DNA from 2 places in the Citricoccus sp. NR2 genome. Region 2 is predicted to be linked to the other one. Evidence: riboswitches for the same ligand, from Rfam matches in the RefSeq annotation. Region 2 holds a riboswitch; the other holds the start of a gene.
What was found. Region 2 has a riboswitch for S-adenosylmethionine ahead of O1A05_RS01185 (methionine ABC transporter ATP-binding protein). Riboswitches for the same ligand answer to the same signal wherever they lie in the genome.

Region 1 (16,623 bases), 630 kb from region 2:
CGCAGCACCAAGAAGCGCAGCCCCTGGACCTGGCCGCTGGTCGGCCTGCTGATTCTGGTGCTGTTCACCGTGTTCGGCATGTGGTTCAACAACCGCAATTCCGAGCCGGAGCCGGAGCCCACCCCGACCGTCAGCGAGAGTGAAACTCCCGCCGCCGTCACCGTCAACGCCAACGACTACGTGGGCCGCGACGTCGAAGAAGTCCGAGCCGAACTCGAGGAACTGGGCTTCGAGGTCACCGCCACCGAGCGCGACGACGAGGCCGTGGCCGGCACCGTGCTCTCACTCAACCCCACCGGTCAGCTCGACGAAGGCTCCGCCATCGAGGTGATCTACTCCAACGCCGCCCTGGTGGAAGAGGAGACCCCGACCCCGACGCCTAGCCCGACTCCTTCTCCGGAGCCCTCGCCGACGCCCACGCCGACGCCCACCCCAACTCCGACTCCCACACCGACGCCAACTCCGACGCCGACGCTTACCCAGACTCCCACCCAGGAGTCGACTCCCACTGAAGAGCCGGAGCCCACCCTGGAGCCGACCCCGACCGACGTCGGAACGAACGAGGAATAAGGACCTTCCGTGGCTGACCAACGGATTCTCAACGGCCGATACGAACTCGGCGAGCTGATCGGACGCGGCGGCATGGCCGACGTCTACCAGGGGCGCGACCAGCGCCTCGGCCGCCGCGTGGCCGTGAAGATGATGCGACCTGACCTGGCGCGCGACCCGCAGTTCCAGTCCCGGTTCCGCAGGGAGGCCCAGTCCTCCGCCTCGCTCAACCACCCCAACATCGTCGCCGTTTTCGACACCGGCGAGGAGGAGCTCACCGACCAGCACCAGCACGAGGTGGCCTGCCCGTTCCTGGTGATGGAATACGTCTCCGGCTCCACCCTGCGTGCCCTGCTGCGTGCCGGCGACGTCAGCATCGACCAATCCGTCACCTGGACCTCCGGGGTGCTCTCCGCCGTCGCCTATTCGCACGATCACGGCATTGTGCACCGCGACATCAAGCCCGCTAACGTGATGGTCACCGACGCCGGCCAGGTCAAGGTGATGGACTTCGGCATCGCCCGTGCCCTCTCCGACTCCTCGGCCACCATGACCCAAACCCAGGCCGTGGTCGGCACCGCCCAGTACCTCTCCCCGGAGCAGGCCCGCGGCGAACAGGTCGACTCCCGCTCCGACCTCTACTCGGTGGGCTGCCTGCTCTTCGAGCTCCTCACCGGCCGCCCGCCCTTCGTCGGAGACTCCCCCGTCTCGGTGGCCTACCAGCACGTACGTGAAGATCCGCCCGTGGCCTCCGCCATCAACCCAGAGATCACCCCTGCCCTCGATTCGGTGCTCGCCAAGGCCCTCGCGAAGGACGTCGACGCCCGATTCCAGTCCGGTGAAGAATTCCGCGCCGCCCTGGCCGCCGCTCACCAGCACGGCACCACGGTGGCCGCAGCGGGCGCAGGGAACACTTCGGAGAACGAAGACCACTCCGGCGATGCCGCCACCACCGTGCTCGCTGCCGGTGCGGTCGAGTCCGGAGACTCCGACGCCACCCGCACCCAGGCGCTCACGGCGGTCCACAGCTCCTCGGGCTCCCCGCGCGCTGGCCGCGACGACACCCTGCACGGCCACCAGCTGGCCGCCCACCGCGAGCCCGGCGCCGACCCAGACCACCACGACGATCATGACGACGCCGTTTCCTCCGTGATGACCTCGCAGAACGCCCGCGATATTGATCAGCGCGAACGCAAGTCAAACAAGCGCATCATCATCGCCATCGTGATGATCCTGCTCGCCCTGGGTGCCGTCGCCGGCGGCTGGTGGGTGATGAACGAGATCAACCAACGCAACATCGAAGCCAACCAGGTCACCGTTCCGGACGTCGCCGACCTGTCCCAGAACGACGCCCAGAACGAGATCACACGGGCCGGGCTGCGCCCCATCGTGGCAGAAGTACACGACGACGAGATCGCGCGCGGCAACGCCGTCGGCACCGACCCCGAGGCCGGCGAGATCATGCAGCGCGACGAAGAGATCACCCTGAACATCTCGCTCGGCCCCGACCAGGTGGTTCTGCCCGAAGACCTGCAGGGTGCTTCGGAAGCCACCGTGCGCGACACCCTGGAAGAGCTCGGCGTCAACATCTCCTCCGTCGACTACGTCAACTCCGCCTCCATCGAGCGCGATCGTCTCGTCAGCACCAACCCGGCCCTGGGATCCACCGTGGCCTACGGATCATCGGTGTCACTGCAGATGTCCTCCGGTCAGATCGAAGTGCCCTCGCTGATGGGCATGACCGCCTCCGAGGCCGAAGCCGCGCTCAACGAGGTAGGCCTGAGGATCCTGGTCACCGAAACCGAGGCAGAATCCGCGCCCGGCTCCGGCTTCAACACCGTCACCGACCAGTCGCACTCCGCCGGCGCACCCGTCGATCAGGGCACCACCATCAGGGTGACCATCACCACCGAGGCGCCCGAACCGGAGCCCACCGAGGAACCAACCCCCACCGAGTCCTCCGACTCGCCCAGTCCCAGCGCATCCGAGGACGACGAGGAATCACCGAGCCCGGACGAGTCCGAGGACAACTAACCGCCGCTCGGACCGCCCCGGTTTCACGCCCCGGAGCGGTCCAGCAGCGGGGTTTTCTCCGCGGCGCGGGCACTCGCACCGGTCACACCCACGGTCTCCAACCAGTTGCCTAGCATCTGGTAGCCACCTTGGGTCAGCACCGACTCCGGGTGGAACTGCACACCCCACACCGGCGCGCTGCGGTGGGCTACCGCCATCACCACACCCCCCGGGGTCTCCGCGGTAATCTCCAGCACCGACTCATCCAGAGTGTCGCGCACCACGGCGAGAGAGTGATACCGGGTCGCCGTGAACTCGGCGGGCACCCCGGCGAACATCGGGTGACCGGAGTGCTGTAGCTGCGAGGTCTTGCCGTGCATCAGCTCCTCGGCATGGGTCACCACCGAACCCTGCGCCTCCGCGATCGCCTGATGTCCCAGGCACACCCCGTACAGCGGCTTGTCCGCCTCGATCGCCCAATCCACCAGACCCATGCTCACCCCGGCCTCCGCCGGCGCTCCGGGCCCGGGAGACAGCAGCACCCCGGCCGACTCCGCAGCCAGTTCACGCACCTGATCCGGGGTCACCTCGTCATTGCGCACCACCACGGTGTCCGCGCCCAGTTCGCGCAGGTAGCCCACCAGGGTGAACACGAAGCTGTCGTAGTTATCCACCACGAGAATCCGTACCGGTTCCCCGGTCCGCTCGTCCTCGCTCAGGGTGGTCGGCAGTAGCTGTCCTGGGGTGGTCATGCGGGGTCCTCACTCATCATCGCTCGTCAGAGTTGTCTCAGTCGGTTGTCTCAGTTTTCGCGCGTCACTCATCGATGGTCGAATCCGAGAACGGGCTATACGGTGCCAGCGCCGGGAACACGACCTCCATCAACAGCACCACCACCAGGGCCAGAATCACCAGGGTGAAAATCCATTTCACCCAGGTCGGCCCAGGCAACAGGGAAAACAGGTAGGCGTACATTCTCATGTCCTCCCCGCGGCTTGCGGTTCCAATTCAGGGGTGCCGTTTTGCGCGACGGCATCGGCGATCGCTTCCGGGGGCCCCTGCGACGTCGGAATGAACGAGACGTACTCGGCGTGCGTCACCATCCGCTCCCGCGTGCTGAACAACGGGTGGCATGTGGTCAGGGTCAGCCAGCGCCCCGACGCCGGACCACCCGGGTCCAGCGGATTGGGATCCAGCACCTCGGTCTGGGTCGGGGCCACAATATGGTTCTGCACCGTGCGGTACACCCACCAGCCATTCGCCGTCTGCACGTACATCAGGTCGCCTTCGACCACCTGGTCCAGGTCCCACAAAATTGAGCCGTGCGTCTGCCGGTGCCCGGCCAGCGAGAGGTTGCCCTCCTCGCCGGGTAGCGACGCCACGTCGTATCGGCCCATCAAGCCCCGGTCGATGACGTCGGATCCCACGCCGTCGGCCACCGGCACCGACCACTCCGCACCCAGTCGCGGCACGTAGAGGAAACCCCAGGCGCCGGATCCATCCACGACGGCGGGGTCCGCACCCTCACCCTCGTAGTCGGTATCGGGCTCCCATTGCTGGACCACCTCGTTGCGCGCCGATTCCTGCTCACGTCCGGCGGCAATATCCGTCCACCACAGCTCCCAGGCCACGAACAGCAGCAAAAACACGCCGACGGTGATCAGCAGCTCGCCGAGCACACTCACCACGGTGGGCCGTTTTGACATCTTCTCTCCCAGAGGCTCCAGTAGACTGGGCGACAAGCCCTGCCTTGGCAGGATAACACCGCGGTGCCACCGGCGCCGTGACTCGTCCTACTTGTCCCTTGCAGTCCCCGTCGAACAGGAACACCGTGCCAGAGTCGAGATCCCGGAAATCCGCCAAGAATCGCTCCGACGCCGCCCGCGGCGAGCGTAGCGCCCAGCTCGGCTACGATGCCGAAGCGGAAGCCGAGCCGCTACCCACCTGGTACAAAGCCATCATGTTCGGTCTGATGATCGTCGGTCTGCTGTGGATCTGCCTGTACTACATCAGCCAGGGCGCGCTACCAGTGCAGCCTCTGGGTGGTTGGAACATCGTGGTCGGCTTCGGCATCGCCATCATTGGCTTCCTGATGACCACCCGCTGGCGCTAAGAAAAAGACCGCCTTCTCCTGATCGGCAGGGACATGAGCGCGCCCAGCGCCGGGAATCCCTAGATGATCGTGCCGACCCACCATGCACAAGCCTTCCGTGCTGGCGCTGACGCAGGGAACTACAAGGGTGTAATTCCTCCACAATGTGGATATTACCTGTGGATAACACCTGTGGAATTACACGCGTGGCATTCATTCCACATCTGTGGACACACATGTGGATAACGTGGGGGCAACCTGGGGACAGGGCGTGGACGACGAGGTTTTCTCGGCCACCTGGCGCCGAATCAGCCGCGAGCAGCCAGTAGTGACTCGGGGGTGATCTGCATGGCGCCGATCGCGGTGATCACCATCAGGATCACAACCACTCCGGCCAGTCCCCACCATTGGCGGCGGCGCATCCGCCGCCGTCGCTGCGCTGCTTCTTCGGCACCGACGAGCGTCTGATCGCTCTTCGGCTGGAACAACAGCACGGCCGCACAGGCCGCGCCGACCACCAGGCCACCCACGTGGGCCTGCCAGGAGATCCCGGACCAGACCACGGAAATCACCAGGTTCACGGCAATGAGGGCTCCGATAGACACCACGGAACCGCCAATGCGGCGAATCATCAAGAACAGGGCGGCGAACAGTCCATACACAGCACCGGAGGCTCCCACCACGGGTGCCAACGGGTTGGCCAGCAGCAGCACGGCTACCGAACCGCCGAAGGCGCTGATGAGATAGATCGCGAGAAAGCGCGCCCAACCCAGGGCCGGCTCCAGGGTGCGGCCCATCATCCACAGCACGACCATGTTCAGCAGCAGATGCATGGGCGAGGACATGGAATGCAGGAAGGCCGAGGTGAGCATGCGCCAGGGTTCGAATCCGATGCCGCTAAGGGCGGCGAACTGGGAGTCGAGGCTGGCGGCGGAGGTATAGAAACCGGCGTACCAGAGGGACTCGGTCACTCCGGTGGACAGACCATTGGTGGCCCACTGCGCTACATAGGCCAGCCCGCACAGGGCAATCAAAACATAGGTGACCACAGGAATCGGCTGGCCGTGCTTGTCTGCGAAACGCGGTGGACGATGCTCGGCGGGGAGGTTGCGCTGCGCCGAGGCCACGCAGTCCACACACTGGACGCCGACCTCGGCCGAACGCTGGCACTGCGGGCAGGCGGGCCGGTCGCAGCGCTGACAACGGACATAGGACACCCGGTCAGGGTGTCGGGGGCAGACAGGATGCTGCCCGGACTCACCATTTCCGCCGTGCGGGTCCTGTGGATGAGTCGCTCCGAAATCCTGACCGGGTGTCATCGACGTGCCTGCGCGCTCTCGGGCGCGAGGGCCCGCCTCAGGTGAATCACCGTGGATCAGCCGGCGAGCTCGGTGATCTCGATGGACTCGATGACGACGTCCTCGACCGGCTTGTCGTTAGCGCCGGTGGCCACGCCGTTGAGGGCATCCACGATCTGCTGCGAAGCCTCGTCGTTCACCTCACCGAAGATGGTGTGCTTGCCCTGCAGCCACGTGGTGGGCACGGAGGTGATGAAGAACTGCGACCCGTTGGTGCCGCGGCCGTTGCGGATGCCAGCGTTGGCCATGGCCAGCTTGTAGGGCTCGTTGAAGTTGAGGTCCGGGTGGATCTCGTCGTCGAACTGGTAGCCCGGTCCTCCGAAGCCCTGGCCCAGCGGGTCGCCGCCCTGGATCATGAAGTCGCGGATAATCCGGTGGAAGATGGTGCCGTTGTACAGCGGGGTGCCGGTGCGCTCTTCGCCGGTCTCCGGGTCGACCCAGGCCTGCTCACCCGTGGCCAGGCCGATGAAGTTCTGGACGGTCTTCGGCGCGTGGTTGCCGAACAGGTCCACGACGATGTCGCCCTGGTTGGTATGGACGGTTGCCTGATGCGTTGCGATAGTCATAGACGTATTCTCGCATTAGAGCCGCAATCCTCGCTTCCGTCGATCGGCGGGGCGTGGACAATTCGCGCTGAGCCGAATCTTGATACCCCACACTGGCGCTCAGCCGTGGAATCGCCACGTGACTCTGGCGTACTGTGGGAGAAACGCACGTCGATCCCCGGAGGTAATCAGATGGGAAAGCGCAAGGCTGAGAAAATCGCCAAGAAGCAGGCCAAGGCTGCAGAAAAGAAGCTGAACGCGTCTGTGGAGCAGGCCAAGTCATGGGCTGCCCCCAAGGTGGAGTCCGCGCTGGCGTGGACCGAAGAGCACCTGGGCGATAGCCTCGACCGCGCCGAGAAGGTCGCTTACTCCGCGGTGGACAAGGCCGGACCGAAGGCCAAGAGCGCCCTGGCGAACCTCACCGACGCCCTGGACTCAGCACGCCACAAGGTGCAGGACGAGTACGTCCCCACCGCAGCCGGCCAGCTCGCCGGTGCCGCCTCGAAGACGTCGAAGGCGCTGCACGACGCCGACGTCCCGAAGCCGGTCTCCGAGTTGCTGACCAAGGTCACCGGCGACAAGAAGGCCGCCAAGAAGTTGCAGAAGGCTGCCGAGAAGTACGCCAAGTCGGCCGAGAAGTCGCTGAAGAAGCAGGCTCAGTCCGGCGGCGGCAAGAAGTGGCTCGTGGTCGGCGTCGTCGTGGCTGCCGGTGGTGCCGCCTACGCCGTCTACCAGCTGACCAAGCCGGTGGAGGATCCGTGGAAGAACCCCACCCCGCAGCCGCTGAAGACCAACACCCCCGCCACCCCGCAGGCTTCCCAGCCAGCGGCGACGACCGAGGCGATCATTACCGACGACACCGAGGGTGGCGCTGAGGAGCAGGTCGACGCACCTGCACCGAAGCCCGCCAGCTGATCACCACAGCTACACCAAACAGCCCGCCGATCCGCCAGGGTCGGCGGGCTGTGCTGTGTGATGGGCGCGGTGTGCGTGACAGAACGTGACTCGGATTGTTCGTCGTCGTTTGTCCCAGAATGCGTCCCCGGCGTACGGTGAAAGCAGAAACCATCCAGAGCGACCGAGAGATCTGGCTCGTTGACGTCGCAGCAACCGTCCCATCCCGGGGTGTCCCCGCGGTCTGGACACGGTGCTACCGCCAGAACCGATGGAATTGAGGAGTCTCCATGGCCGCACAGCGCCGTCCACTCATCCTGTCCGCCTTCCTGATGAACACCACCAGCCACATCATCGGCGGCGCATGGCGTCGGGAGGAATCCCAGCAGCACCGGTTCAATGAGCTTGGCCTGTGGGTGGATCTGGTGCGAGATCTGGAGGACGCCGGTTTCGACATCGCGTTCTTCGCCGATGTGGTCGGACTCTACGGCGACTATGAAGGCGGCTGGGCCTCGCACCTGCGCAAGGGCCTGCAGATTCCCTCGAATGACCCGCTGGTGCTCATCTCCGCGCTGGCGGCGACCACCCGGCGCATCGGCCTGGCCATGACCTCCTCGGTCATCCAGGCCCACCCCTTTACCTTCGCCCGGCAGCTCTCCACCCTGGATCACCTCTCCGGCGGACGCGTGGGCTGGAACGTGGTCACCTCCGCCCTGGAGAACTCGCACCGCAATTTCGGCGGCGCCGAGCTGACCAGCCACGGCGACCGGTACAACCTGGCCGAAGAGTACCTCGACGTCGCCTACAAGCTGTGGGAAGGCTCCTGGGACGACGGCGCGCTGCTGCAGGACAAGACGGTCGAGCATGAGCGCGGCCGGGGGCTCCACGCCGATCCGGCCAAGGTGGCGAAAATCCATCACGCCTCCGAGAACTACCGGATCGAGGGCCCGCACCTGAGCTCGCCCTCACCGCAGCGCACCCCGTTCCTGTTCCAGGCCGGCTCCTCGCCCCGCGGTCAGGAAGTGGCCGCCCGGCACGCCGAGGCCACCTTCTCGATGGCCCCGCGCCGCGACATCGCCGCCGCCCACGCGGCCGAGGTGCGCCGTCGTGCCGTGGAATTCGGACGCGATCCCCAGGACGTGAAGTTCATCCAGGGGCTCTCCTTCGTGGTCGGCTCCACGGAAGCGGAGGCACAACAGAAGGCGCGCGAGCTCGATGACGCTATCGACGTCGAGGCGCTGATCGCCCACACCGGTGGCTCCCTGGGCCTCGACCTGGGCTACCTGCCACTGGACACCCCCATCAACGACATCGAGACCGAGGGCGCGCAGGGGCATCTGGCCGAGATCCGGAAGATGACCAAAGACGGCACGATGACGCTGCGGGATCTGGCGCATTTCCGGGCCCAATCCACCCGCGTGGTGGGCACCCCAGAACAGATTGCTGATGAGCTGGCCGCCTGGCAGGACGCCGGCATCGACGGGGTGAATCTGATCAACTCGTCCATCCCGGGGTCGTACCACGAGTTCATCGCGCAGGTCCTGCCGGTGCTGCGTGAGCGCGGACTGGCCCGCAGCCTCGAGGAGATCCAGCAGCTGGGCGAATCCGGTGCCACGCTGCGCGGTGCAGTGACCGGCCAGGATCGACTGCCGGATTCGCACCCAGCCGCCCGGTATCGGGGCGCGTTCGCCGAGTACTCGGCAGCGGCCACCGAGCGCAGCCGGGACGAGGTGCTCGGTGGGGAGGCTCAGTTAAGCAGCACCGCTCCGCGGTAACCGGCGGCGTCATTCGTTGTCCCGGGCGGCGAACCCCGGACGGGGCACGGCCGGATCCGTTATCGTCGGGGGCATGAGTGATTCCACCCCCGACTCCGCGGCCAGCACCCCCAGCATCCCTGCTCCCGACCGACCATGCGCCGTCGTCAGCGGAGCCACCAGCGGCATCGGCCGCGCCGTCGTTGACCAGCTCACCGAGCACGGTTGGCAGGTCATTGCCCTGGGACGCAGCCGCCAGCGTCTGGATGAGCTGGCCGCCCACCCGCAGATCACCTCCGTGGCCCTGGACCTCACCGCCGATGATCTCAGCACCGTGATGCCCGAGCGCGTCGATGCCGTGGTGCATGCGGCCGGACTGCTGCCCACCGCCTCCATCGAGGAGATCACCGATGCCGAATGGGATGAGGTCTTCGCCGTCAACGTCACCGCGGCCATGCGCTTGGCCCGCGCTGGCCTGCCTGCGTTGCGCCGTTCCCAGGGCACCATCGTGTTTCTGAACTCCGGGGCCGGTGTGTTCGATCGGCCGAAGAACACCGTCTACGGGGCCACCAAGCACGCCCTGCGTGGTTTCGCCAACGGGCTGCGCGCTGATGTGGAACACGACGGCGTCCGCGTCACCTCGGTGTACCCGGGACCCACGGATACCCCGATGCTCGCCGAGCCGAAGGACCGCTCCGTGATGATCCAGCCCGCCACCGTCGCCCGCGCGGTGGTCGGGGCGATCCTCGCCAGCGACGACACCCAGCTCACCGACATCCACGTCCGCCCCCGCGTCGAGCTCCGCTGAAGAACTCATCATTCTCGGGACGACTCCTATGACTTCCGCAGGTGTGCCATGCATCGCCGGTCGGATGCCACCCCCAGTCCACACGTTCGTGCTACCGCCGAGGAGGCCGAGCGTGAGCTGACACGATTCGACGCCGAGCTCGGCGTAGGACGAAGTCGAAACGCGGGAGAAATCGCCGCGAACACACGCACCATGCGTGTGGATCTCGAGCTGGCCGAAGATCTCTCCGTCGAGGCCATGCTGCGGCTCCATGCCGTGCTCATGGAGCCGCATCGACGCCACATTCGTCGCGCCCCACTATGAGCACGTACCCGATTTGACCCATGATCTGGTTGCCTTCATCAATGACCCCATGATTCCTACGCTCGTCTCGGCAACAGTAAGTCATGCTCAGTTCAAAACGATTCACCCCTTCACTGACGGCAATGGTCGAACGGGCAGGGCATGGGTTCAGGCCATGCCGAAGCATCGCGGCGTCACCCGCCATGTCGCGGTTTCCGTCTCCGCTGGGTTACTGGCGGACGTCGGGGGCTACCACTCAGCGCTGACTGCGTACCGCACAGGTGATGTGGACTCGATTGTTCGCGCCTTCGCCGATGCCTCCCTCCGCGCCGTTCACAACGCCCGTGCACTGGCGAACGACATCGAACAGCTACGCGCCGGATGGAATGAGCGGCTCACAGCCAGAAAAGCTCCAATGCGCGGAAACTTCTCGATGCGCTCGCTCGTCGACCAGTCCTCACCAGTGAGCTCGCAGCCTCTGAACTCGGAGCACAGCAACCCAATGTCTACCCGCCGTTGAGTTCCCTGGTGAAGGACGCTGTCGCTCAATGAAAGAATGACTATGGAAGGTACCCGTCTGGCGCGCTTATTTGCGCCAGCCGCCGTCGGTGTAGGTCCGGCGCACCACCTCGGAGAAGGGCACCGGGCTGACGTCGACGCCCACGGGGTACTGCCGATGCGGCTGCGCCGAGGACTTGCGCGTACCGCCGTCGGGCTCGCCCCAGATCACCTTAAGATGGTCACCGATCTCCACCTCGGGGTTCACGATCGCCAAGGACAGGGGTCGCTTCTCGTTCCAGCTGTACCCGGTGAACATGGACAGACCTACCACCGCACCGGAATCATCCACCACCGAGTCGAAGTTGGAAGCACCGTAGTTGGCGTTCGGCAGGTCGAAGAACTTATAGGGCAGCTGGTCCTTCTGGTACATCGACGCGTGAATGGTGGCGACGTCGTCCCCGTCCCAGGCCAAGGTCACTTTCTTGCGCTGGGCGGCCGGATCGAACTGCTTCAGCGCATCGGCACCAATAAAGTCGTGGTCGTGCTTGATGAACGAGCCATAGCCCAGCTCCCACGGGGTCGTGTAGTAGCCCTCAATCGAATCGGGAACGTATGACCCGGCGATCGCCGAGTTCGCCTCATAGCTATCCGCGCCCAGCCAGCGCCGGTAGTCGGCAAGCTTGTCCCCGGAGTAGATGCCCGGCAGCGGGGAGGGGATCCAGCCGGATTCCAGGGTATTGCACGAGTAGGCGCGTGCTCCGGCCGGCTCCAGCCCGAACTCGGCACCGGCGTCGAGAATCGCCTCACGCACCACGTCGTAGTCCTCATACGGCCCCCACAGCTCCAGACCCGGGGCACCGGCCATGCCGTGGCGTAGCGTGCGCACCTGGCGCCCGGCCACGTTCATGGTCGACATGGTGAAGAACTTGAGCTGTTCCAGCGGGCCGCCGTTGACCTTCTCGATGACCTCCCAGGCGCGGGGCCCCTGGATCTGGAAGCGCCATTCCTGCCGCGACACCGCTTTGCCCATCGGCCGCGACGGCGAGCGCCGGTCCACCGTGACCTCCACGTTGTAGCCGCCGGTCTCCGCGTGGAAGCTCAGCCAGTTCGCCGCCGGGCTGCGTCCGACGTAGACGAACTCCTCCTCGGCGATGCGGAACAGGATGCCGTCGCCGATCACGTGGCCGTACGGGGTCACCGGAACATACTGCTTCGCCTTGTTGACGGGGAAGTTCTCCACCGAGTTGATCGCGGTGTCGGAGATCAGCCGCAGCGCATCGGGGCCGGAGAGATAGAGGTTATCCATGTGGTGGGTCTGGTCAAAGAGCACGGCGGTCTCGCGCCAGGCTTCTACCTCATTGCGCCAGTTCGTGAATTCTGCGGCCACCACCGGATACACGTACGCGCCGACCCGGACATTGCGCAGATGCTCGACGACGTCACCGGAGGCATCTAGCACGTCCTGCAGGGACTTCTCTGACATGGTTCCGTTCCTCTCCTCAGCGGAGGGCCACCGCCGTGGGTAGCGTGACCCGTTTCACACCACTGTAGGAAGGTTCGGGAGACCTCAGGCAGGCCATCGGCACCGATTCGACCGGGACGTTTGTCGCGATTCTCGCCCGAGCGATTAGGCGTCGGGTGAGATCAAGCCAGCGTTGACCGCCAGCAGTGCCGCCTGGGTGCGGGACGACACGTTGAGCTTGCCCAGCATGTTGGAGACGTGGGTGCGCGCGGTGCGTTCGGAAATGTGTAGTTGGCGAGCGATGTCTCGGTTCGAGCATCCTTCACCCACCAGCATCAGCACCGCCCGCTCACGCTGGGTGAGCGAGGCGATCCCACCCGCCGGGGAGCCAAACATCTGGGTGAGCTTGCGCGCCATCGCGGTATCAATGAAGACCTCGTCGCGCACCGCCGCTTGCACGGCCGAGGCCACTTCCAGCGGACCGGCGTCCTTGAGCAGGTAACCCGCCGCCCCGAGCTGCATGGTGGTGTTCAGCCGCTCCGTCTCCCCGAAACTGGTGAGCACCACGACCTTCACCCCGGGGTAACGCTGGCGAATCTCCTTCAGCGCGGCGATCCCGTCCATACGCGGCATCACGAGATCCAGTAGCACGACATCGGGCAACCGTCCGTAGGTGTCGAGCTCGGCCAGCTGCTCTAGGGCATCCTGACCGTCCACCGCCTCGCCGACCGATTCGAGGTCATCGAGCACATCGAAGTACGCCGATATTCCACGCCGGGCCACCGCGTGATCGTCCACGATCAACACCGTGATGGCGGCGTGGCTCGAGTGCTGTTCCGTGGTCACGCGTCCTCCTCGAGAGTCACGATGTGGTGTGGAACCACCGCTAACACGTCGGTTCCTGCACCGTTGTAGCTGGGCGCCACCGTCAATTCACCGTGCCAGCGTTCCACTCGCTCGCGCATGAACTCCAGTCCGTGGCCCTCGCCCGAATCGGTTCCTGCCTCCGGGTGTACTGGATGCGGGTCGGTACCGTGATCCCGAATCAGCAGCTCCAGCGTGCCCGGCTCGCCGCGTTCCAGGCGAATCGTGATGACGTCGGGGGCCGCGTGCTTGATCGCATTGTGCACCGCCTCCGCCGCCACGTAGTAGAGGTCTTCAGCCATGGGGGCATCCAGAGACGCCGCAACGTCATCGAGGTGGACGTCCACGTCGATCCCGGTCTGCCGGTGGGTCGTCGCGGCGAGCTTCGCAACGGCGTCCGCCAATCCGCCCCCCGTCAGCGGACTCGGCCGCAACTGCGCGACCAGGCCGCGCAGGTCCTGCAACACCGAGGCAGTGATCTCCTCCAGGTCGGTGGATATCTCCCGAATCCGGGTCATCCTCTCCGGCCGGTTACCCTCGCTCAGCACCTTCAGCGCCTGGGTCATCATGCCCATCGAGAACACCTGCTGCACCACCGAATCGTGCAGGTCCCGGGCCAGGCGCTGCCGTTCCTCCCGCTGCACCGTATGGCGCTCCTGCTCCAGCAGCGAGGCATAGTCGATGGCCAGCCCCGCTTGCTCCGCCATCGCCGCGAGAAACTCGAAGCCGTCGTCGTCGATATGAGTACCCGGGGTGAAGAACACGTTCAGGATTCCGATGGTGCGCGTTCGCACCGTGATCGGTAGCGAAGCGAAAGCGTCCCACTCCGGACTACGGTGGTACTCGCGCAGCGGCTCCCAGGCCGGATCCTCCATCACCGTGGCGTAGCGGTGCGGCATGATCACCGGCTCCCCGGTCTCCATCACCTCCAGCATCCGCAGCCGTGCACCCCGTCGCTGACACTCCAGCAATCGCGAGAAGAACGCACGCTGGCCCGAGGCCGGAAAGCCCGCCACTCCGAGCATGTGCAGCTGGTCGCCGGAGTGTTCATTCGTGAGCACCTGTACCCCGGCCAACCCATCCGCCTGCAGGATCTCCTCGGCCAGCGCCCGCAGCGTGGCCGGCAACGACCTCTCCGAAGCCACCCGGGCGGCGGTGCGTGCCACGGCGGCAGCGTGCCGTTCACGACGTCGCACGGCCTCCAGTTCCGCCATGGTCGTCGTGTCGGGGTGGATGGTCATCGCGGCTCAGCCCTCCTTCACGGCACGTCTGTGCACAGAATACTCCGTCTCGTCCCGGTCAGGGGGTCACCGCTGTACCGCATCGGCCGACGCCTGGTAGCGGCCCACCGTCAGCACCGCCATGGCACCGAAGCTGATCAGTCCCATCAGCATCAGATACAGCGCAATCGGTGTCGAGGTGCCGAAGGCCGCATACAAGCCCGTACCGATCAGCGGCATGAACCCGCCACCCAGGATCGACCCAATTTGGTAGGCCACCGACGCCCCGGAGTACCGCACCTCGGCGGGGAACAGCTCCGCAATCAGCGCAGCCTGCGGGCCAGCCATCAGTGACTGCGCCAACAGCACGACGGCAAACGCAATCGCGATGTTGTACCACTGGCCGGTATCCGCGAGCCAGAAGAACGGGAACGCCCACAGGGTCAGCATCGCCGCACCCCACAGGAACACCTTTTTCTGGGTGAACCGATCGGCCAACAGCGCGCCCAGGGCCACCGTCACCAGGTGGCAGACCGCCCCGAAGATGATCAGCGCCAGCATCGTGTTCTGCGAGACCCCATCCTCCCCTAGGTTGCCCCGGTGCGAGAGCATCCACACCGAATACAGGTAACCGATGGCGGGCGGGGCGATCGAGACCACGCCCGCCAGCAGCACGGTGCCGGTGTGCCGCCGGAACAGATCCAGCATCGGCGCCTTGGCTACCGTCTTCTCCTTCTTCATCGTCTTGAAGGCCGGGGAGTCTTCCACCTGCAGCCGGATCCACAGCGCGATGAGCACCAGCACCGCACTGAACAGGAAGGGAACTCGCCAGCCCCACGCCTGAAACGCCTCGGGTGCCAGAATATTCGAGACGACGACGAAGACCAGGTTGGCGCCGATGATCCCCAACGGCAGCCCCATCTGCGGGAACGCCCCATAGAGGGCGCGCCGGTTCCGCGGTGAGTACTCCACCGCCATCAGCACCGCCCCGCCCCATTCGCCGCCGACGCCGACCCCCTGGAGAATCCGGAAGGTCACCAACAGAATCGGCGCCCACACCCCGATCGTCGCGTAAGTTGGTAGCAGCCCGATGGCCACCGTGGCCACACCCATGAGCAGCATCGACACCATCAGCATCGCCTTGCGTCCGATCCGGTCCCCGTAGTGCCCCATGAGCAGCCCGCCCAGGGGACGAGCCAGGAATCCCACCGCGAAGGTCGCGAACGCCGCCAGGGTGCCCACCACCGGGTTGTCATCCGCGGGGAAGAACTGCGGTCCAAAAATCAGCGCGGCCGCGGAACCGTAGATGAAGAAGTCGTACCACTCGATGGCGGTCCCCACCAGTGACGCGCTCAGAACCTTGCTGCGCTCCCGGGCGGAGGGCAATCCGCGCCCCGGTCCGGATTCGTCCGGGGATGCGGAGGTATCGATACTCGATGTGTGGGGTGAATGGAGCTCGTTCATCGTGACGGGTCCTCTCTCAATGCTCACGTCGCGCGAACCTCGCTGCGGCAGCGCCACTGTGAGCTGTCTCACTGCTGAAGTCTAGAGTTGCCCCGATCCCAGAACACGAGCGCCTCGACCTAGTCCGACTACGTCGTTTGTCGCACTTCCCCGCTCGCACATTCAGCCCCGTGGCCGTTCGTCAGCGGCTCGAGAACCCGCAGGCCGTGTCGACGGGAGACCCACACCCACAGCAGAGCGGTCACACCGATCGTCATCGGCAGACTCACCAGCAGTGACATCGGATCAACAGCACCCTGCTCGAGGGAAGTGGCGCTGAACGGGGCCAGCAGGAAGAGCACGAGGTTGTTGGCGGTGTGCATGACGATGGCGAGTTCGAGACCACCGCTCTTCCACACCAGTGCACCCATGCAGAGGGCGAACACGGCGATATCAATCTGTCCGACCCAGTCATAGCCGTGTCCGAGCATGAACAGCGGCACCGGGATGAGGATGCCCCAGAGCGGTGAGCGCAGCCAGGTTCCCAGCACCTGCATCGCCAGGCCGCGAAAAACGTACTCCTCCGCCGCGCACTGCAGTGGGGTGAGCAGGACGATGATGACGTAGAGCCACAGCGTGCGGCTCGTGGCCTCGGGCCAGGCGACATCGTTCGGCGGGAAGAGAACGTACAGCCCCACCAGGACGACGGCATAGAGGGGCAGCGTGATCGCGGCGGCTCGCAGGATCATTCCCCAGCGCACCCGTCCCCGCACGGAGTGCAGGATCCCCGGCGCGCGTCCGCCCCACCGCATCCCGAGGAGCACCGCGGGCAGCATCA
Region 2 (5,952 bases):
AGCATCCTCGTGTCTGTCATTCCTGCCGATTCCGCCCCCGCCGCTTCCGTCTCCTCGACGCCGCGACTGGCGGAGCTGACCCCGCCCCAGGTGCCCGCCGGATCGAATTACCCCAGCCTTGCCGCCCACTTCGCGCCGAACTTCGAGCGCATCGCCGCCGGGGCTCGGCAGCGGGATCTGCACCGGCAGTTGCCCTTTGCGGAGATCGCCGACCTGAACCGCGCCGGCTTCGGCCTGTTGCGGGTGCCTCGCGAGCACGGCGGGGCAGGGGTGAGCGTGCGCACCTTCATCCGGCTACTCATCGACTTGGCCGCGGCGGACTCGAACGTGGCGCATCAGTACCGCTCCCACGCCGGATTCGTGGAGTCGCTGCGGTTTCTCGACGACGCCCGTTCTCAGCACTGGTACGCCCAGCTGCGCGCCGGGGCCACCGTCGGTAACGCCTCCACCGAGAAGGGCGGCAACGCGTTGGGCACCCTGAACACGGTGCTCACTGAACACGGGTCGGGACCGGAGACGACCTGGGTGCTCAACGGCGAGAAGTTCTACGCCACCGGGTCACTCTTCGCCACCCACACCCGCGTCTCGGCCAGCCTCACCGGAGCCGGTGGCGACGTGACTGGGGAGCGCTCCTTCGCGGTGGTGCCTACGGATGCGCCCGGCGTCGAGCTCGACGACGACTGGAACGGGTTCGGGCAGAAGCTCACCGCCACCGGAACGGCCCGATTCCATAACGTCGAGCTGGATCCCCTCTCCGTGCTGCCGCGCCGGATCGGCACCCCGGAGGCGGTGTTCGAGGCCTCGTTCTTCCAGCTGGTGCTGCTTGCCGTGCTGGCCGGGATCGCCCGGGCAGTGCGCGAGGACACCGCAACCGGGGTGCGGGAGCGCAAGCGCACGTTCAACACGGGGCTGGGGCTGCCCTACCGTGAGGACCCGCTGATCCAGGAGGCCACCGGAAACATCGCGGCCACCGCCTTCGCCGTCGAAGCTACCGTGCTGCACGCCGCCGACACCTTCGATGAGGCGCTGGCGGTGGCGGAAGCCACCGGCGCCGACCGGCACGACTTCACCGGGACGGTTCCACAGGAGTTCTACACCGCGGAGCTGGCCATCCAGCAGGCCCAGATCACCGTGCCGGAACAGACCATCCGGGTCGCCTCCGAACTCTTCCTCACCGGCGGGGCGTCCAACACCGCCGTCGAGAAGGGGCTGGACCGGCATTGGCGCAACGCCCAGACCGTGGCCACGCACAACCCCATCGTCTTCCGCTCACGGCAGGTCGGCGACTGGTTCATCAACGGCACCCTGCCGCAAGGGCTGTCCGCTATCGGCGATGCCCCGGCCTCAGCGGCAGCATCCGCACCGACTCAAGGATGACGTCACATAACGTCATCTTCGACGGTTCGTGATCGCTGCAGAGCGTTTGTGAACCGTGTGACGAGATGCATGACGCTCGTCATGGTTCGTCATGACACGGGGTTCGTCCCCGTGTTTGAATGGACCGGTAACCATCCAGAGCGACCGAGAGACCTGGCTCGTCGACGTCGCAGCAACCCGCCCCACGAGGCGAAGGTGCTAATGCCAGCAACGATGGAGGATTCTCATGATCTCCCTGCGCCACGTCACCACCACGTTCAAAGGCGGTGACATTACTGCGGTCGACGACGTCAGTCTCGACGTACGCCGTGGCTCGATTCACGGCATCATCGGCTTCTCGGGGGCCGGCAAATCCACACTGCTGCGCAACATCAACCTCCTGGAGCGCCCCACCTCCGGTGAGGTCTGGGTCGACGGCGAAGAGCTCACCGGGCTCAGCGCGGAACAGCTGCGCCAGCGCCGCCACCAGATCGGCATGATCTTCCAGGGCTTCAACCTGGTGAACAATCACACCGCCGTCGCCAACGTGGAACTGTCGCTGACCTTCGCGGGCGTGACGAACCGGCGCGAGCGTCGTCGTCGGGCCCTGGAGGCACTGGAGCTGGTGGACCTGGCCGACCGGGCCAAGGCCTACCCTGCTCAGCTCTCCGGTGGGCAGAAGCAGCGTGTGGCCATCGCCCGCGCCCTGGCCACCAAGCCGAATGTGTTGCTCTGCGATGAGCCCACCTCCGCACTGGACCCATTCACCACCGCCACGGTGCTTCAGTACCTGGCCGACATCAACGCCCAGCTGGGCATCACCATCGTGGTCGTCACCCACGAGATGGAGGTCATCAAGGCCCTGGCCGACGACGTAACCGTCATGGAATCCGGCGCCATCGTCGAGCAGTTCACCACCGAGCAGCTGCGTTCCGACAGCTTCCGGCCGCACACCGCGATCGGTTCCTACCTGATCTCCGAGGGCATCTCGGTGGAGAAAGGACGCGTAGGCACCCTGGAGGTGTCCGCCGCCCCGGCCGACCGACACAACGACGACAACGACGCCGCTGGCACCACGGCAGACTCCGCGGTAGTGCTGGAGAAGGTGGGGAACTGACATGGAACGCATCATCGAACTGCTTCCCGAATTCACCGCAGCGCTGTTGCAGACCTTCGCCATGATTGGGGTCGCCATCCCGATTGCGGTGCTGCTCGGCACCCCGCTGGGCATCTGGCTCGTGAACCACGCCCCCGGCGGAATTTCACCCTCGCCGCAGCTGCACCGGGTGGTTTCCGCCATCGTCAACGCGGTGCGCTCCTTCCCGTTCCTGATTCTGCTCATCGCGATCATCCCGTTCACCCGGTTCGTGGTGGGCACCACCGTGGGCACCGCGGCGGCTATCGTCCCGTTGACGGTCAACGCCATTCCGTACTTCGCCCGCCTGGTGGAGCAGAACATCAACCAGCTGGGCACCGGGCCCATTGAGGCCGCCCGCGCCATGGGCGCCACCCGCGGCCAGATCATCCGCTCCGTGATGCTCGTGGACGCCCGACCGGCCCTGATCGGTTCGATCACCATCACCACCGTCTCCTTCATTTCCTACTCGGCGATGGTGGGGCTCGTCGGTGGCGGCGGTATCGGCGACTTTGCCATCCGGTACGGCTACTACCGATACGAAACCGAGGTGATGTTGGTGGCGATCGCGATCATGTTGCTGCTGGTCACCGCCGTCCAGGTCATCGGCAACCGGTTGGTGCGCGTCACCGACAAGCGCCTGGCCTGATTCGCCCGGTCTTCGCGACCGTTCCCTCACTTCTGATCCCGCACGGGTACCCTGCCCCGTGCCGTCCCCCGCGCGCGGAAGGCTCCTTCTGTGCCGCCTTGGAAAGGACCCTCGACTGTGTCGACCCCCCACACCACCGCCTCCGCCTCGCGTGGTTCACGACGGCTGGCCGCCCTCGGTCTCAGTCTCGTCGCCGGACTCGCTCTGACGTCCTGCGGACTGGCCAACGCCGGATCCTCCGTTGACGAGGACCAGACCATCTCGATGATTCTCACGGAATCGGCGCCCTATCAGGACCCCACGGAGATCGTGAAAGAGAAGCTCGAGGAACAGGGCTGGACTCTGGAAACCACCTACGTCACTGACATCATCCTGCCCAACCAGGCCGTCAGCAACGGCGAGTATGACGTCAACTACTTCCAGCACCTGGCCTATCTCAACCAGTTCAATCAGGACAATGGCACCGCAGTCGAGCCGATTTTCTCGGTCTTTTACGCGCGGGCCGGCGTTTTCTCTCTGACGGTGGATACCCTCGACGACCTTCCCGAGGGCGGTCAGATCGCGGTCCCCGTCGACACCTCCAACAACGGTCGCGCCTTGGCACTGTTGGCCGATGCCGGCGTGATCGAGGTCGACGAATCCAAGGAGCCCACTGAGCTCTCCCAGCGGGATATCACCTCGAATCCGAAGAACCTGGAGTTCATCGAGGTGGACCAGCAGTCTCTGGCGCAGACCCTGCCCGACGTGGACGCGGCTTTCGTGTTCGTGCGTCTAGTGGCCGAGGCCGGCTACGACACTGAGGACACCGCGCTGGTGCTGGAATCCGACCCGGACGTGGAGCTGCCCTTCACCAACGGCATCGCCGCCCAGCCGGAGTTCCGCGACACCGAGGGCGCCCGCGTGCTGCAGGAGGCTTACCAATCCGAGGAGATCGCGGAATGGTTCGCCGACTATCAGGGCGGCGTCCTGGATTACACCGACCAGATCGTCGTCGAGAATTCCGCTGACATCTGGGCCGAATACACCTCCGAATGATCCCGAACAATCCGAGAAAGAGACCATCATGACCATCGCACCCCGCCGCTTCGCCTCCGTCGCCCTTTCCGGCGCCGCCCTGCTTGCCCTGACCTCCTGCGGGCTGGTCAATGCTGGCTCCTCCGCCGACGACGACCAGACCATCTCGATGATCGTCACCGAATCCGCGCCGTACCAGGACCCCACGGAGATCGTGAAGGAACAGCTCGAAGAGCAGGGCTGGACCCTGGAGACTACCTACGTCACCGACATCGTGCTGCCTAATGAAGCCGTGAACAACGGTGAATACGACGTCAACTTCTTCCAGCATCAGGCCTACCTGCGCCAGTTCAACCAGGACAACGGCACCGACGTGGAGTCGCTGTTCTCGGTCTACTACACCCACTCCGGGATCTTCTCGCTGACCTACGACAGCCTCGACGAGCTTCCCGACGGCGCGCAGGTGGCCATCCCCGTCGATACCTCCAACAACGGCCGCGCCCTGAAACTGCTGGCCGATGGCGGAGTGATCGAAGTGGATGAATCCAAAGAAGTCACCGAACTCTCCCAGCGTGACATCACCGCCAATCCGAAGAACATCGAGTTCATCGAGATTGACCAGCAGTCCCTGGGCCAGTCCCTGCCTGACGTCGACGCCGGATTCGGCTTCATCCGCTCCATCGCTGACGCCGGCTACGACATCGAGGACACCGTGCTGCTCCTCGAGGAAGACCCGGAGGTGAAGGTGCCGTTCACCGTGGTCGTCGCCTCCCAGCCCGAGTTCCGCGATACCGAAGCGGCGAGGGTGCTCCAGGAGGCCTACCAGTCCGAAGAAGTGCAGCAGTGGTACGACGAGTACCTCGGCGGTGGCGTGGTCACCTACGAAGGCTCGATCACCGTGGAGAACTCGGCCGACACCTGGGCCGAATTCGCCGCTGCCACCGACTGATCACCCTGCGCACACCACACCGATACGTGAGAGACCCGAAGGAGAACATCAGCCGATGAGCATCCGGACCGCGTCCCCCGCCGACCACGATTACCGGCGCTTGCGCGAGCAGTATCGTGACATTTTTGACGACATTGCCCGCGGCGAGCTGGCCCGGGAATCCGGCCGCCACCTGCCCTTCTCACCCATGGAGACCCTGCGGACGCGCGGCTTCGGCGCGCTCACCGTGGACTCCGACGACGGCGGAGCCGGGGCCGGCCATGAAACCGCACTGCGCCTGCTGATCGATCTCGCCGAGCTCGACGCCAACACCGCCCACCTGGCCCGCAGCCAGCTGATCTTCGTCGAGCACGTGCGCATGCAGGCCTCCGCCGAGCTGCGTCGCAAGTGGTTCCGCCACATCATCGACGGCGAATGGTGCGGGTCCGCCCTCTCCGAGAAGACCAGCGCCGGGCTCGGCGACACCTCCACCAAAGTGTGGGAAGACGACGCCGGATCCCTGCTCATCACCGGGGAGAAGTACTACACCACCGGCACCATCTTCTCCACCTGGACCCTCGTCAACGCCATCGTCGACAAGCCGCTGGCCTCACGCCGCGTGCGCCGGCAGCGTCGTCGCGGCGACACCGGGGTCACCTCCGCTTCGGCCGCCCGTGCCCTCGCCCTCGTGCGAGTACGCCAGCCGCGGGTGCAGGTGAAAGACGACTGGGACGGCTTCGGCCAACGCCTCACCGGCACCGGCACCCTCGAAATGAAGGGTGCCGGGGTGGAAGACCTCCTCGATCCGCCGCCACCCAACGGGCTGGTCCCGATCCATCACGAAATCACCCTGCTCGCGCTGATGGCCGG

Region 1: another riboswitch for S-adenosylmethionine. It lies ahead of O1A05_RS04055 (NtaA/DmoA family FMN-dependent monooxygenase); the one in region 2 lies ahead of O1A05_RS01185 (methionine ABC transporter ATP-binding protein).

What each region holds. Positions count from the first base shown of each region.
Region 1 is NZ_CP115154.1:873,867-890,489, forward strand. It holds gene O1A05_RS04010 (protein kinase domain-containing protein) at 1-570, shown strand, start outside; gene pknB (Stk1 family PASTA domain-containing Ser/Thr kinase) at 580-2,583, shown strand; gene O1A05_RS04020 (anthranilate synthase component II) at 2,607-3,314, opposite strand; gene O1A05_RS04025 (hypothetical protein) at 3,379-3,543, opposite strand; gene O1A05_RS04030 (class E sortase) at 3,540-4,268, opposite strand; gene O1A05_RS04035 (cell division protein CrgA) at 4,394-4,675, shown strand; gene O1A05_RS04040 (rhomboid family intramembrane serine protease) at 4,963-5,871, opposite strand; gene O1A05_RS04045 (peptidylprolyl isomerase) at 6,030-6,578, opposite strand; gene O1A05_RS04050 (hypothetical protein) at 6,750-7,472, shown strand; SAM riboswitch class I at 7,620-7,729, shown strand; gene O1A05_RS04055 (NtaA/DmoA family FMN-dependent monooxygenase) at 7,742-9,226, shown strand; gene O1A05_RS04060 (SDR family NAD(P)-dependent oxidoreductase) at 9,300-10,013, shown strand; gene O1A05_RS04065 (hypothetical protein) at 10,062-10,316, shown strand; gene O1A05_RS04070 (Fic family protein) at 10,330-10,815, shown strand; gene ligM (vanillate/3-O-methylgallate O-demethylase) at 10,882-12,279, opposite strand; gene O1A05_RS04080 (response regulator) at 12,424-13,104, opposite strand; gene O1A05_RS04085 (GAF domain-containing sensor histidine kinase) at 13,101-14,363, opposite strand; gene O1A05_RS04090 (MFS transporter) at 14,430-15,806, opposite strand; gene O1A05_RS04095 (CPBP family intramembrane glutamic endopeptidase) at 15,935-16,623, opposite strand, start outside.
Region 2 is NZ_CP115154.1:244,884-250,835, reverse strand. It holds gene O1A05_RS01190 (acyl-CoA dehydrogenase family protein) at 10-1,377, shown strand; SAM riboswitch class I at 1,506-1,597, shown strand; gene O1A05_RS01185 (methionine ABC transporter ATP-binding protein) at 1,604-2,473, shown strand; gene O1A05_RS01180 (methionine ABC transporter permease) at 2,475-3,140, shown strand; gene O1A05_RS01175 (MetQ/NlpA family ABC transporter substrate-binding protein) at 3,258-4,175, shown strand; gene O1A05_RS01170 (MetQ/NlpA family ABC transporter substrate-binding protein) at 4,204-5,103, shown strand; gene O1A05_RS01165 (acyl-CoA dehydrogenase family protein) at 5,159-5,952, shown strand, end outside.